Regions from separate parts of the Mycolicibacterium rutilum genome, predicted to be linked through region 3. Evidence: predicted binding sites of a transcription regulator. Region 3 holds the regulator's gene; each other region holds the start of a gene.
The links. Region 3 encodes LexA, which represses DNA repair genes until DNA is damaged. Its sites were predicted from a motif close to CGAACANNTGTTCG; they were not measured.
Positions count from the first base shown of each region.

Region 1: BLW81_RS12320 (HNH endonuclease signature motif containing protein) is a predicted target of LexA. The motif match lies at 3,224-3,237, and genes of this name have one in related genera.
Region 2: BLW81_RS28280 (error-prone DNA polymerase) is a predicted target of LexA. The motif match lies at 2,212-2,225, and genes of this name have one in related genera.

Region 1 is NZ_LT629971.1:2,504,921-2,510,121, forward strand. It holds gene BLW81_RS12295 (Fpg/Nei family DNA glycosylase) at 1-228, shown strand, start outside; gene BLW81_RS12300 (chorismate mutase) at 221-787, opposite strand; gene BLW81_RS12305 (SDR family oxidoreductase) at 830-1,579, shown strand; gene BLW81_RS12310 (SDR family NAD(P)-dependent oxidoreductase) at 1,643-2,632, shown strand; gene BLW81_RS12315 (hypothetical protein) at 2,700-3,080, shown strand; gene BLW81_RS12320 (HNH endonuclease signature motif containing protein) at 3,242-4,699, shown strand; gene BLW81_RS12325 (helix-turn-helix transcriptional regulator) at 4,774-5,082, shown strand; gene BLW81_RS12330 (hypothetical protein) at 5,057-5,201, shown strand, end outside.
Region 2 is NZ_LT629971.1:5,822,661-5,827,861, forward strand. It holds gene BLW81_RS28280 (error-prone DNA polymerase) at 1-2,198, opposite strand, end outside; gene BLW81_RS28285 (universal stress protein) at 2,300-3,187, opposite strand; gene BLW81_RS28290 (MaoC family dehydratase) at 3,245-4,114, opposite strand; gene BLW81_RS28295 (nucleoside hydrolase) at 4,164-5,201, shown strand, end outside; gene BLW81_RS28300 (DUF6480 family protein) at 5,201-5,201, opposite strand, start outside.
Region 3 is NZ_LT629971.1:4,822,397-4,827,597, reverse strand. It holds gene BLW81_RS23495 (sunset domain-containing protein) at 1-1,286, shown strand, start outside; gene lexA (transcriptional repressor LexA) at 1,283-1,978, opposite strand; gene BLW81_RS23485 (LysM peptidoglycan-binding domain-containing protein) at 2,189-2,641, shown strand; gene nrdR (transcriptional regulator NrdR) at 2,803-3,270, shown strand; gene BLW81_RS23475 (PhzF family protein) at 3,276-3,962, opposite strand; gene BLW81_RS23470 (alpha/beta fold hydrolase) at 4,007-5,029, opposite strand; gene BLW81_RS23465 (proteasome assembly chaperone family protein) at 5,093-5,201, opposite strand, start outside.

The DNA of each region.
Region 1 (5,201 bases), 2.3 Mb from region 3:
GTGCTCAGCGACGCAGTGACCCGTTCGGTCGGGCAGCAGGCGGCGACGCTGAAAGGCGAGAAGCGCTCGGGGTTGCGGGTGCACGCCAGGACCGGTCTGCCGTGCCCGGTCTGCGGGGATACCGTGCGCGAAGTGTCGTTCGCGGACAAGTCATTTCAGTACTGCCCGACGTGTCAGACCGGCGGCAAGATCCTCGCCGACCGGCGGATGTCGCGGCTGCTCAAATGACCCGGCAGTACGAGCGGGTGGCCGACGCCAGCGCCTGACGGAACAGCGGGTCGAACCGGCGGGCGTCGCCGACGGCCTGCGTAGCCGTCGACAGAGCCGCCGCGCAGCCGGGGCTGTGCAGCGAATTCCATTGCGCGGCGATCTCTTCGACCATGGTCTTGTTCAACCGGTCGATCTGCCCGCGCGACTCGGCCAGGTCCGGAGCCGTCGTCGGCGCGGTGGCGGGATCGAACTTCCACTGCCCGAACCGGGTGTACTCGATGCCTTCGGTCGCATCGATCTGGTTGCGGAAGACGTCCCGGACGTACTGCCGGTCGATGCCGCGGGCGTCGGCCTCGGCGGCGACGTCGTCGAGCACCTTGTCGGCGCGCGGCTTGTCGGTGAGCGGGCCGCCGTTGATCCACTTGGCGGCGGCGACGGGGTCGGCGGTCTCGAGCCGTTGCGCCGCGGCGTCCACCAGCCGGTACAGCGGGCTCACAGGTTGCGCGCCCGCCGTCGCTTGCGGGAGTGCGAAAGACAGGGTGGCCAGCAGGAGGACCGTCGTCCGCAGTATGAGCATCCGCCCATTCTGACCCCGCGAACCTTGCCATAACCTGTGAGGGTGATTCGGCAGAAGATCTTGATCACCGGCGCCAGCTCCGGGCTGGGCGCGGGCATGGCGCGGGCATTCGCCGCAAAGGGGCGCGACCTGGCGCTGTGTGCCCGGCGCACCGACCGCCTCGACGAGCTCAAGGCCGAGCTGCTCGAGCGGCATCCCGGCATCACCGTCGCCGTCGCCGCGCTCGACGTCAACGATCACGAGCAGGTGCCCAAGGTGTTCGAGGCGCTCTCCGATGAACTCGGCGGGATCGACCGCGTCATCGTCAACGCCGGCATCGGCAAGGGCGCCCGGCTCGGGTCCGGGAAGCTGTGGGCGAACAAGGCCACGATCGAGACCAATCTCGTTGCGGCGCTTGTCCAGATCGAGACCGCGCTCGAGATGTTCAAGGACGCCGGCGACGGCCACCTGGTGCTGGTGTCCTCGGTGCTGGGCAACAAGGGGGTGCCGGGGGTGAAGGCGGCCTACGCGGCGAGCAAGGCCGGCGTGTCCTCACTCGGGGAGTCGCTGCGGGCGGAGTATGCGCGTGGGCCCATCGCGGTGACCGTTCTCGAACCGGGTTATATCGAATCCGAGATGACCGCCAAAGCCGCGTCGACGAACTTGATGGTGGACAACGAGACTGGTGTCCGGGCGATGGTCGACGCGATCGAGCGCGAGCGCGGACGCGCCGCAGTGCCGTGGTGGCCGTGGGCCCCGCTGGTCCAGCTGATGCGGGTGCTGCCGCCGCGGCTGACGAAGCCGTTCGCCTAAGCCTCCGTGTAGAGGCCGCCGCTACGGGGTAAACCGCAGCGCTGGTGTCTACGGGAGGTTTCGATGAGGGTGCTGTTGACCGGGGGGACCGGTTTTGTCGGGGCGTGGACGGCAAAGGCCGTCGCCGATGCGGGCCACCAGGTGAGGTTCCTGGTGCGTGATCCGGCCCGATTGGAGACCAGCGCCGCGCAGCTCGGGATCGACACCGGCGACTTCGCCGTCGGCGACATCTCCGACGCCGAGTCGACGGCCGCGGCGATGGACGGGTGTGACGCCGTAATCCATTCGGCGGCAATGGTTTCGATCGACTCGCGACAAGCCGACGTGATGCTCGAGACCAACCTCAGCGGTGCCCACAATGTGCTCGGCCAGGCGGCCGACCGCGGGCTGGACCCGATCGTGCACGTCTCGAGTTTCAGTGCGCTGTTCCGTCCCGGCTGCCGCGTGCTGCACGCCGATCTGCCGGTGGTCGGCGGGAGCGACGGCTACGGCAAGTCCAAGGCGGCGGTGGAGAAGTATGCCCGCGAACTGCAGGAGCAGGGTGCGCCGGTCACCATCACCTATCCGGGCATGGTGCTGGGGCCGCCGGCGGGCAAGCAGTTCGGCGAGGCGGCGGAAGGGGTCGAAGCGGCGGTGCGGATGCGCGGGGTTCCCGGTCGCGGCGCCGCGTGGACCGTGGTCGACGTGCGCGACCTCGCCGCATTGCACGCGGCGCTGCTCGAGCCCGGCAAAGGTCCGCGCCGATACATGGCCGGCGGCAAGCGGGTTGCGCTCGCCGAGCTCGCAACGATGATCGGACACGCAGCGGGGCAAACACTTCGGGTGTACCCCGTGCCAGATGTGCTCCTGCGCAACGTCGGACGGCTCATGGACGTGGTCGGACCGTATCTGCCGCTCGACGCGCCGGTCACCGGGGCGGCGATGCAGTACTACACCCAGATGCCCTCGTGTGACGACTCTCCCAGCGAAACCGAGCTCGGCATCAGCTACCGCGATCCGCAGGAAACGCTGGCGGACACCGTTTCCGGGCTGCGGCGCGTCGGCCGATTGTGAGCGTCCTCATGAGACACACAGGAACTCGGAGGTTTCGTCGACCGGACGCGGTGGTAGCCCTAAGGACATGAACGTGAAGATGATGAAGATGACGCCTCTGTTGTTCGCGGGTGCAGCGGCAGCCGCCATCGCCGCCGCGCCGATCGCTGGTGCGCAGCCCGCTCCTCCGCCGCCGTGCCTGAATGCCGACGGCACTCCCTGCGCGGGTCTCGGCAACATCGAAGCCGGCCCCGGTGGCGGTGCCGACGTGAACATCCCCAACGGCCCGCAGGGCACCGCTGATGGTGGCGGCGCGTCCGGTGTGATTCCGGGTGGCCCCGGCGGTACGGCTGGTCCCGGCGGCGCGAGCGGTTCACTCGCCCCGAACGGTCCCGGCGGCACGGCCGGCCCCGGTGGAGCCGCCGGATGCCTGCCGAACGTCGGCTGCATCAACATTCCGGTTGGCTGAGGTCTGACCTCTCCCTGACCGCCCGCAAGCGGCGCGCACTCCCTCGGGAGTGCGCGCCGTTTTGCCTTTCGGGGCACGTCGCGAAATCACTTCTGTCTCTTTGGTTTCAGAGGTCACATCGCCAGGTCGGTTTGTCGGTGGGTCGAACTAGTGTTCGAAGTATGGAGTCGGGCCGGGTCAGCGAGCGGATCGCGGCGTTGCGCCGCGAGGTCGATGCGCTGATGGCCGAGCCCCTCGATGCCTTGAGCACTGCGCAGGTGTTGGCGGCGACCGCGGAGTGGGAGTCGTTTGTGCGCGCGTCGGCGATGGTGAGGCATCACCTGGTGGCGCAGTTGGGCCGCGCACCGGTTACCGAGCTGGGGGAGTCCAGTGTGGGTCGGGCGCTGTCGACGTTGTTGCGGATCTCGGTCGCGCAGGGCAATCAGCGGGTGGCCGAGGCCAAACAGTTGGCCCCGCGGGTCACGATGACCGGTGAGCGGTTGGCCCCGGTGCTCGCGAACACGGCTGCAGCGGTGCGGCAAGGGTTGATCGGTGCTGAGCATGTACGGGTGATCCGCAAGTTCTTCGATCGCCAGATCCCGCGGTCGGTGGGCTTTGATGTGCGCGAGGCCGCCGAAGCACACTTGGCTGACCTGGCGGGTGGGCTGGATCCGCAACAGCTGGGTCAGGCCGCCAAGCGGTTGGCTCAGCACATCGATCAAGACGGTGAGTTCTGCGAGGAGTTGGTCAAGCAAAAGCGTGGGATCTGGTTCAGCAAGCAGCGCCCCGATGGCAGCAGCGAGATCCACGGCACCGTCGATGCGGCGACGCGGGCGTGGATCGAAGCGGGCTGGGCGATCTACGGCATCTACGGCGCCCCGGGCAGCAACAACCCCGACGCCCCGGACGTCGAACCCGCCCCCGAGCCCGGCGACGACCCCGCCGAACCCTCAGCGGACGTCGTGGTCACCGATACCCGCACGCGGGCGCAGCGCAATCACGATGCGATGGGCGCGATGTGCCGAGATCTGCTGGCGTTGCGGGGCCGCAGCACCCATAACGGGTTGCCGGCCACCGTCGTCATCACCGCGACCCTGCAGGACTTGCAGGCCGCGGCGGGGCACGGGGTGACCGCGGGCGGGACCCTGGTGCCGATGCGCGACGTGATCGCGATGGCCGCTGACGCGCACAACTATCTGGCGGTGTTCGACCAGCACACCAGCCAACCGCTCTACCTCGGGCGGGCGCGCCGGTGTGCCAGCACCGCGCAGCGGTTGATGCTGTTCGGCCGCGAGCGTGGCTGCACCAGACCCGGCTGCACCGCGGCGGCCTATGAAACCCAGGTCCACCACGCGGTCACCGACTGGGCCGACGGCGGGCGCACCGACATCACCGAACTCACCCTGGCCTGCGGGCCCCACAACCGCTCAGTGAAACCCGGCGGCTGGCGCACCGGCAAACGCCGCGACTTCCGCACCGAATGGCTACCCCCACCACAGCTCGACACCGGCCAAGCCCGGGTCAACAACTACCACCACCCCGAGCGCTACCTGATCCCCGACGACGGCGCCGACGGTGACGCCGGCGACGGCGACGGCGAAAGACCCAGCCCCAGCGACCCTGACCGCGACGCCAGCTGACGCCGCGGAGCGCCACCCTGCGCATATGTCATATACCCTTGACGAATCGTTGGGTTTTCCTAACACTGTGTTGTATGAGTCCGGTGAGAAGGGGCAAGACGCTCCCGATCCACAACCGCATCGGCGTGCTGCGCGCCGAGCGACGGATGACGCGGGCCGAACTCGCGGCGCTGATCGACGTCAACCCGCAGACCGTGGGCGCGCTGGAACGGGGCGATCACTACCCGAGCCTCGATCTGGCGTTCCGCATCTGCGACGTGTTCGGACTGCCCGTCGAGGCGGTGTTCTCCCGCGAGGAGTTCACCCCGCTGTCCACCGAGCTCTACCGAAATCCGCGACTGCAAGGAGGCGACCGAGATGTCCCCGTCGACCCGGCAAGCTGATCGAAACCTGATCGACCGATACCAGGACTTCCGCACCCGGCGCTTCCTCAAACACGAACGCACCTACGCCAATTCACTGCCGCGGTGGCGTACTCAACGCCGGCGTCGGATGCTCGTCG
Region 2 (5,201 bases), 1.0 Mb from region 3:
AACCCCGCGCAGTCCACCGCCAGCTGCATCAACTGCTCCTGGAACAGCGGCACGCCCAGCGTCTTGTGCAGCGCCGGTTCCATCGACGGGTGGTCGTAGGTGATCGTCTCTTCGCCGTTGCGCCGCTTGATGTACGGGTGCACCGATCCGCCCTGGATCGGGCCCGGGCGGATCAGCGCTACCTCGACGACCAGGTCGTAGAACACCCGCGGCTTCAGCCGGGGCAGGGTGGCCATCTGCGCGCGCGACTCCACCTGAAACACCCCGACGGAGTCGGCCTTCTGCAGCATCTCGTACACCGCGGGCTCGGACAGATCCAGGTGTGCGAGGTCGACGTCGATGCCCTTGTGCTCACGCACCAGGTCGATGCAGTAGTGCAGCGCCGAGAGCATGCCGAGCCCGAGCATGTCGAACTTGACCAGTCCGATGGCCGCGCAGTCGTCCTTGTCCCACTGCAGCACGCTGCGGTTCTCCATCCGGGCCCACTCGACCGGGCACACGTCGGCGATCGGCCGGTCGCAGATCACCATGCCGCCGGAGTGGATTCCCATGTGCCGCGGCAGGTTCGACACCTGCTTGGCCAGGTCGATCACCTGTTCGGGAATGTCCTCGGTGTGCGGCGCCTCGGACAGGTTGCCCCACTGGCCGAGTTGCTTGCTCCACGCGTCCTGCTGGCCCTGGGAGAAGCCCAGCGCCCTGGCCATGTCGCGCACCGCGCTGCGGCCCCGGTAGGTGATCACGTTGGCCACCTGCGCGGCGTAGTCGCGGCCGTAGCGCTGGTAGACGTACTGAATCGCGTTCTCGCGCAAGTCCGATTCGATGTCGATGTCGATGTCGGGTGGACCGTCGCGGGCGGGCGACAGAAACCGCTCGAACAGCAACTCGTTGGCGACCGGGTCGACGTTGGTGACCCCGAGCGCGTAGCAGACCGCGGAGTTGGCCGCCGATCCCCTGCCCTGCGCCAGGATGCCGTTCTCCTTGCAGAACCGGGTGATGTCGTGGACCACCAGGAAGTAACCCGGGAAGTTCAGCTGCTCGATGACCTTCAGCTCATGTTCGATCTGCGCGTAGGCCCGCGGCGCCCGCGCGGGCGGACCATAGCGTCTGCGGGCGCCCTCCATCACCAGGTGCCGCAGCCAGCTGTCCTCGGTGTGCCCGGCCGGCACGTCGAACGGCGGTAGTCGCGGCGCGATCAGCGCGAGTTCGAACGCGCACTGCTCGCCGAGGTCGGCCGCGGCCGTCACCACCTCGGGCCGGTCGGCGAACAGCCGCGCCATCTCCACACCCGACCGCAGATGCGAACCACCCAGCGGTGCAAGGAAACCGGCGGCCTCGTCCATCGAGTTGCGGGCGCGGATCGCGCCCATCGCCATCGCCAGCCGGCCCCGCGACGGTTCGGCGAAGTGAGCCGCGGTGGTGGCCACCACGCCAAGGCCGAACCGCGGCGCCAGCTCGGCCAGCACCGCGTTGCGCTCGTCGTCACACGGATGCCCGTGGTGGGTGAGTTCGACGCTGACCCGGTCGCGGCCGAACCGGTCCACCAGGTCGGCCAGCGCCTTGTTAGCGGCTTCGGGTCCACCCGTCGAAAGCGCGTGCCGGACATGGCCTTTGCGACAGCCGGTGAGAATGTGCCAGTGCCCGCCCGCCGCCTCGGTCAGCGCGTCGTAGTCGTAGCGCAGGATTCCCTTCTCCCCGCCTGCGAGGTGCGCCTTGGCGAGTTCGCGGGACAGCCGCCGGTAGCCCTCCGGGCCGCGCGCCAGCACCAGCAGGTGCGGGCCTGGCGGGTCGGGATCCTCGGTGCGGTCACCGCCGCTCAGCGACAGTTCCGCGCCGAACACCGTCGACATCTGCAGTTCCTTAGCGGCTTCGGCGAACCGGACCACGCCGTAGAGCCCGTCGTGGTCGGTCAGCGCGATCGCGCGCAGGTCCAGCCGGACCGCTTCCTCGACGAGTTCCTCCGGCGTGCTGGCGCCGTCGAGGAAGCTGTAGGCGGAATGCGCGTGCAGTTCGGCGTACGGGACCGTCGACGTGGGCCGTTGCACGTCGAGCGCCTGGTACTCTCCCCGCTTGCGCGACCAGGCCGGGCTGTCGCCCCCGTCGCCGATCTGCTGGTCGATGGGCCAGCCGGCGCGGCGCGGTTTGCTGTTGAGCACCCGCTCCATCTCCGCCCAGGTCGGCGGCCCGAGATGCCAGCTCATGCCGACAGTCTATCGAACATGCGTTCGATCTTGAATGGTCGACTCTGCGGCTAGGGCCCCCAAACCGGCCGATAACGCGCCCTCAGCGCAGAGTCAACGCGTCACGGCAGGTCGTCGCGCCCCAGTTGGTCGCGCGGCACCACGACCATCGGCACGTCGAGCACCCGCAGCATCTTGGCCGCCGTCGACCCGAGGAACAACCGCCGCGGGGCGCTCAACCGGCTGGACCCCACCATGATCAAGTCGCCGTCCTGCCAGTCCAGCTTGCCCACCGCGTCCTCGACCGTCGTCCCCTCCACGATGGTCGAGGTCACCGGGAACCCGTCGGGCAATTCGGCCTTGGCGGATTCGAGTACGGCCTCCGCGTGCGCCAGCGCCCGCTGCCGCACCGCGTCGCCGTCCGCGCGCAGCACGCCGAACGTCGGGTCCAGCGCCACCAGCGACACCAGCCGCAGCGGGGTCCCTGCCGCCAAGCTGTACCGAACGGCGGTGTCCAGCAGGACATCTGCGCCATCGCGTTCGCCGATCGCGCACGTCGCCTCGTGGACCCGATCGACTGTCGAATTGCGCGTTCCGCGCGGCGCCACCGCGACGGGCAGGGGTGCCGAATGCAGCAGTCCGTTGACCACCGAACCGAGCGAGTAGCTGCCGGCCAGGCCGCCGCCCGCCCCGCCGACGATGATCATGTCGGCCTCGACGCGGGCGGCCTCCTGGATCAGCCCGTCGGCCGACGAGTCGTCGATCCGGACGTGGGTGCGGACCGTGACGTCGTCGGGCACCGTGGCCGCGGCCTCGGCGAGCCACTCCTGCGCCTGGGCGGCGAGGTGCTGTTCGAAGTCGCCGACCGGTTTGATCGACGGCGCCACCCGGTCCGGCGGCAGCACCATGCACAAATCCAGCTCGGCGCCGAGGGTGCGGGCGAACCGCACGCCGAGCGCCACCGCATCGGCACCGCCCGGGGTGGCCAGATAACCAACGACGAACCTCATGGTCGATCATCCTGTCAATCGGCGGCGCTCGATGCCTGCGGATCGACCAAATGACGGTCAGTCCGTGTATTCGGCGGCACCGTCCTCGAGGACCAGCCGGGTGTTGGAACCGTCGGGACCGGCCGCCTCGGTGCGGAACACCGCGCGGCCGGCCTCGGTCCGCCAGATCGACGTCGTCAACGTCTCTCCCGGGAACACCGGCGAGGTGAACCGGGCGTCGATGGCGCGGACCTTTCTCGCATCGCCGCCGCCGAGCTCGGCGACCAGCGCGCGGCCCGCCACCCCGTAACTGCACAGCCCGTGCAGGATCGGCTTCGGGAATCCGGCCAGCTCGCGGGCGAACCAGGGATCGCTGTGCAGCGGGTTGCGGTCACCGGAGAGCCGGTAGATGAGTGCTTGATCCTCCCTGGTGGGCAACGAGATTCGCGCGTCGGGCGCCCGCTCGGGGATCTGCGGGGCGACGGGGCGCTGACCCGGTTGCCCGCCGAATCCCCCTTCGCCGCGCAGGACTGCGGTCGTGAAGGTCTCGGTGACGACGGCGGAGGTGTCGGGATCGGTGCCCGTCGCCTTGAGCATCACGATCGCGTTCTTGCCCTCGCCCTTGTCCTGGAGGTCGACGACTTCGGCGACGACGCTGAGCCTGCCCGCCGGCTTGAGCGGTTCGTAGAGCCTGATGCCCTGCGATCCGTGCAGCAGCATCGCGAAGTTGAACGAACCGACCAGACCGATCGCCGCGAACGGCAGGCACGCGATCACCGCGTAGGTGGGCAGCACCTGCTGTTCGACGCCGTGGCTGTTCTCGGTGGTGAACACGAGATCGTCGGTCCCCGCGCCGACGCCCAGCGCGTAGAGGAGCGTGTCACGGTCCGTCCATTCGAACAGGTGGGGTTCGGTCTGGGCGCCGATGGCTTTGGGGTCGAGTGGCATACCCGGACGATAGCCGCTTCGCCTCACCGCGTGCCCTATCGTTGTCGGGGTGACGCACCCGGTCTTCGCCGACGTCGACACCGGCGTGGACGACGCGATGGCGCTGACGTATCTGTTCGCCAGCGACGACGCCGAGGTGGTGGGCATCGCGTCGACGGCGGGAAACGTTCCGGTGCACCAGGTTTGCCGCAACAACCTGGGCCTGCTGCAGCTGTGCGGGTTGTCGGGCATCCCGGTGTCGCAGGGCGCCGAGGCACCGCTGAGCACACCGCTGCGCACCGCGGAGGACACCCACGGCCCGCAGGGCATGGGGTACGCCCGGTTGCCCGCCACCGAACAGCGGCTCACCGGCCATGACGCTGCAGATGCGTGGGTGCGTGCGGCACAGTCGCATCCGGGTGAACTGATCGCGATAGCCGTCGGCCCGCTGACCAACCTGGCGCTGGCCCTACGCAAAGAGCCTGCGCTGCCGACACTGCTGCGCCGGTTGGTGATCATGGGCGGGGCGTTCGACTACCGGGGGAACACCACCCCGGTGGCCGAGTGGAACATCAGCGTCGACCCTGAAGCCGCGGCCGAGGTGTTCGGCGGATGGACCGCGGCGTGGGGCGGGCGGCCACCGGCACACCTGCCGATTGTGTTGGGGCTGAACCTGACCGAGAACATCGCGATGACGCCGGCGCTGCTCAACCGGCTCGCGACGGCGGCGGGCGTCACCGCGGATCCGATGAGTGTGCACGACGAGCGCGGCGCCCGGTCCGCATCAGCCAACCCGTTGATCGCGGTACTCGAGGACGCGATGCGGTTCTACTTCGAGTTCCACCACGACCAGGGCGAGGGGTATCTGGCGCACCTGCACGACCCGTTGGCCGCGGCGGTGGCGTTGGACCCGAGCCTGGTCGAGTGCCGGGCCACCACCGTCGACGTCGAACTGACCGGCACGCTGACGCGCGGGATGACGATCGCCGACTGGAGCAACCGGTGGGGCCGCGAGCACAACGCGCTTGTCGGCGTCGGCGTTGATCCCGGCGTGTTCTTCGACCGGTTCATCGACCGCGTCGGAGCGTTCGCCCGGCAGGTCGGCTCC
Region 3 (5,201 bases):
CCGGCGGAGCGCTGGGCCCGCTCGGCGCGGCCGAGGGACCGCCGTACAAGATCGGCGCTGACGGCCTCGGACAGAACTTCGCGGGCGGCAAGATCTTCTACAGTCCGGCGACCGGTGCGCGGGTCGTCACCGGACAGGTGCTCACCAAGTACGAGAGCCTCGGCGGACCCGAGGGCGACCTCGGTTTTCCGACCTCGGGTGAGGAGGCCGGCGGAGCGGGCGAGGCCAGCCGGATGTCGACGTTCGCCGCCGAGGACAACCCGGTGATCTTCTGGACGCCCGATTACGGTGCGGTCCTCGTCCGGGGCCCGATGCGGGCGGCCTGGGACAAGCTCGACGGAGCGGAGGGAACGCTCGGCGCGCCGATGGCCGATCAGACCGAAAGCGACGGCGTGCTCACCCAGCGGTTCAGCGGCGGGGTCGTCTCGTGGGACCGCGCGACCGGTGATTTCAGCACCGAGCCGGCCAACCTCGCGAGCCAGTTGTCGGATCTGCAGGTGCCCGGCCGGCATCTGCCGGATACGCCGGCCGCACCGCAACCCTCCGCCGCCGACGACTCGGGTGGGTTCGGGTGGAGTTGGTGGTGGCTGCTGGCGATCGTGCCGGTGCTCATCCTGGTCGGCCTCGTCGTGTTCGCGACGATGCGCAGCCGGCGCCGCGACGACGATCATCCGGGCTTCGACGACGACCGGTTCGACGACGGCTACGGCAGTGACGTCGACCGGATCTACAGCACCGTCGGGGCGCGCGAACCGGACGTCGAGGAGATGCGGTCGAGCAACGACGATTACGCCGCGGCGCTGTTCGGCGACCGCTACGCCAGCGAAGGCCTCGGGGCGCTGGGTCCGGAGTCGAGCAGCCCGTGGGAGCCGCCACCCGAGTCCGGTCCCGCCGACGAGCCCGTCGAGCATGTCGTCGACCCCTACGAGGCGCCCGAGGAACAGCCCGCCCGCGAGGACAACCCCGACGACAATCCCGACGACATCGTCACCGCGCCGACCCGGATCCAGACGCTGGGTGAGGCGACGGCGCCTGAGCGGGATCCGTTGACCGACACCGGCCGGCATGCCCGCATCGAGGTCGACAAGCCGGAGATCCCGGGCCCCGCGTTCCGGCTGTCGCTCGACGACGCGGCCGAGGGGCCCGAAGGCTACCCGATCAAGGCCGACACCCAGTCGGGCCGGTACTGGCTGCCCGGCTCAGCCGACTACGATGACGCGCACGCCGAAATCTGGTTCTCCAGCGAGGAATTCGCCCGCACGAACGGTTTCGTGCGCGCCGACTAGATCTTGCGGATCACGGTGACGACCTTGCCGAGCACGGCGGCGTCGTTCCCGGGAATCGGATCGAACGCGGGGTTGTGCGGCATCAGCCACACCTGTCCGCGGGTGCGCTTGAACGTCTTGACCGTCGCCTCGCCGTCGATCATCGCGGCGACGATGTCGCCGTTGTCGGCGACGTTCTGCTGACGCACGACCACCCAGTCCCCGTCGCAGATCGCCGCGTCGACCATCGAATCGCCGACCACCTTCAGCAGGAACAGCGAGCCCTCGCCGACGAGTTCTTTCGGTAGCGGGAAGACGTCTTCGACGGCCTCCTCCGCGAGAATCGGGCCGCCGGCGGCGATCCGCCCGAGCACCGGCACGAACGTCGGCTCCGGCAACGCGTCCGAACCCGCGACGTCGGTGGTGACGACCGGGTTGGCGGCGTCGTCTGCGCCGCGGACATCCACCGCGCGTGGGCGATTCGGGTCCCGCCGCAGATAGCCCTTGCGCTCGAGCGTGCGGAGTTGATGGGCCACCGACGACGTCGACGTCAGGCCGACCGCATCGCCGATCTCCCGGATGCTCGGGGGATAGCCGCGGGTGGTGACCGAGGCGCGGATGACCTCGAGGATGGTGCGCTGACGCTCGGTCAGACCGGTGTCGAGAGTTCGGCCCCCGCCGGTGCGGTCCGGAGTATCGCTGCTGGAGTCCATGGCGCCGAATGTATCCCGCAGCCGCCCATTAATCAAACATTTGTTCGAGGCGTGTCGCGGTGGGGTGGGTGGCCGCGAACGCGGCCGGATTTTTTGTCGGTGCCCTGTTTTATCGTTTGGCAACAGTTCGATCACATGTTCTATCACTCGAACACCTGATCGAGTATCATCGAACATAAGAGCGAAAGCAGCGGACGGAAGGGCAACACGATGACGATCCTCGACACCCGGGAAATCCAGGCAGCACCCGCGGCGCAGCCGCGTCGCAGGCGGGTCGAACCGAGCCGGCGGCCCCGGTCGCAGCGTCCGGGCGGGGCGCCCCTGCGCTACCGCGGTCCCGGCGTGACGATGTCGCGGGCGGGGCACCGCAGGCGGCCGATCACTCCCGGCACCACGGTGCTGCTGGCGCTGGTCGCGGCGGGAATCACGGTGTGGCTGGGGCTCGTCGCGCAGTTCGGCGGCGTGGTGGGTGCCGACCCGGCGCCGACGCCCGACCGTCTCGCCGTGGTGCAGGTACAGATGGGCGAGAGCCTGCACCAGGTCGCGCAGCGGGTCGCGCCGGATGCGCCGGTCAGTCAGGTGGTCGAGCAGATCCGTGAACTCAACCACCTCGACACCGCAGCACTGGACGCAGGTCAGACGCTGATCGCGCCGGTCGGCTGACGCGGCGCGCCCAGTTTCGAAAGCCTTGCCTCGCAGCGATGTTCGCCGACAAATGGGTGGCCTACGCGCCAATCGGCCCTGTTCTGGGCCTGCGGGACAGTGCGCGGGTACGCTCGAAGACGTTTGATGTAGTCGTTTGTTGGCCTGGCGAAGGAGCGGTGATGCACTGTCCGTTCTGTCGCCATCCCGATTCGCGTGTGGTCGATTCCCGGGAGACCGACGAGGGCCAGGCGATCCGGCGGCGGCGATCCTGCCCGGAGTGCGGTAGACGGTTCACGACCGTGGAGACCGCGGTGCTGGCCGTCGTCAAGCGAAGCGGGGTCACCGAACCGTTCAGCCGCGAGAAGGTCATCAAAGGGGTGCGCCGCGCCTGTCAGGGCCGCCAGGTCGACGATGACGCGCTGAACCTGCTGGCCCAGCAGGTCGAGGACGCGGTGCGGGCCGCCGGCCCCGAGGTGCCCAGTCACGAGGTGGGGTTGGCGATCCTGGGGCCGCTGCGGGATCTGGACGAGGTGGCCTATCTGCGGTTCGCGTCGGTGTATCGGGGTTTCACCTCGGCCGACGACTTCGAGCGCGAGATCGAGGCGCTGCGGGCGCACCGCAATTCGCCCCAGCCCACCGCCAGTTAGTCGGATCAGTCGACCTGCTTGACGCCGTCGTCGACCACGCGACCGGCGACACGAACCCAACCTTCCGCGCTCCACTGGGTGTAGATGTGAGATCCCTTGCCCTGCACGATGTGCAGGTCGCGGCTCAGGTAGTCGGTGATCCGCACGGCGGCAGCACCGGTGGCCTCGTCCTCGGGCACTCCCAGATCGGACGCGAACATGCGTGATCGGATCTGGCCCTGCTCCTTGTCCGTCCACGTCCACAGGTAGTGGTTGATGCCGTCGGGGTAGTCCGCAGGGTCGGCGGCGAGGAGATCGGCGACCGAGGCGAGGTCGTAGATCGCGAAGTCCGGCGCCCACTCGGCGCGGGCGCTGACCGAGGTGAGGTCGTCGTCGTATCGAACCTGCACGATGCCCGCCGGAACCTGCAATGTGTGCACCGGCGTGCCCTGCTCGCGCAGCCACCAGGATGCGCCGACGGTGGGGTGCCCGGCAAACGGCAACTCGACGGCGGGGGTGAAAATCCGCGCGTGTGCGGTGTTCGCCCCGGTGCCGGGGAGATCGATGAAAATGGTTTCGCTGTAACCCAATTCGGTGGCGACGCGTTGCCGGTCGGCGGGGTCGACGGAGTCGGCGTCGACGACTCCGAGCGGGTTCCCGTGGTTGCCGTCGGGGTCGGTGAACACGCGCAGCACGGTCACGTCGATAGGCATGCCCCGATGCTACGTCGTGTCGAGGAGGCGGTGGTCGCTCCGCGTCAGGTCGCGCTGCGCTCGTCGGCGTCCATCGCATCGAGCACCGCGGCACGTGTGTCCACCGAACCGGCGATGGCGCCCTCGGTGACCCCGGCGCGCAGCAGACCGCGCAGGTACTCCTGGTCGTAGACCGCGGGTTCGGTGGAGTCGATGAACTTCTGCACCACCTCGACGAACCGGTCGGGGTCGTCGTGGAACGGGAAGTGCCCGGAGCCGTTGAAGATCTCCAGTTGCGAGCCGGGCATCGCGGCGTGCGCCATGCGGGCGTGGCTCACCGGGATCACCGAGTCTCCGCTGCCCCAGATCAGTTGCACGGGAACCGATTGCGTCAGATAACACCGGTCGAGCATGGTGACCACCTGGCCCCGCCAGTCCACCACCGCACGCAGCGTGCGGGCGAACGCCGACGACGCGGTGGGCTCGGGCAGATCGGCCAGGATCCGCAGCGCCTGCGGGAGGTCGCGGCCGATCCCGGTCGACCCGAGCGCGCCGCCGGCCACCCGACCCATCAGCTGTAGGGCGGGCAGCACCAGCGGCAGCCGGAGCAGAGCGAGCGCCTCGCTGCCCATCGGCAGCGACGCGAACCGCAACGCGATGTTGACGTCCTTGGTGACCCCGCCGGCGCCGACCAGGATCAGCCGGTCGACCAATTGCGGGAACTGGTAGGCGAACTGCATGGCCACGCCGCCGCCCAGCGAGTGCCCGACGACGGTGACGTGGTCGATGTCGAGCACGCTGAGCAGGTCGCGCATCCCGTTGGCGTAGGCCGCCACCGAGTAGTCCGCGCGCGGCTTGTCGGATTTGCCGTGCCCGAGCAGATCCGGTGCGATGACGGTGAAGCGCTGGGCCAGCTTGGACTGCACCGTCTCCCAGGTCGTGGAGTTGTCGCCGATGCCGTGGATCAGCAGGATCGCCGGTCCCGTACCCGCCACCCGGTACGCGCGCCGGTAACCGTGGATGGTGCGGAACTGCAGCGTGGGCGTCAGTTCCCGGACCGGCCGCAGATTGGCCTTTCGCGCTGCCATTGCGACAACTTAGCTGGCCGCCGCGGGGTGCGCTATTTGGGCGACCGCTGGCCGGGACGCCCCTTAACCGGTCTCGTCGCCGTCCTGGTGGCGGTCCTTGGACTTCTTCTCGGCCTGCTGAGCCAGGAATCGCTCGAACTCGGCGCCGAGTTCCTCGCCGCTGGGCAGGTCC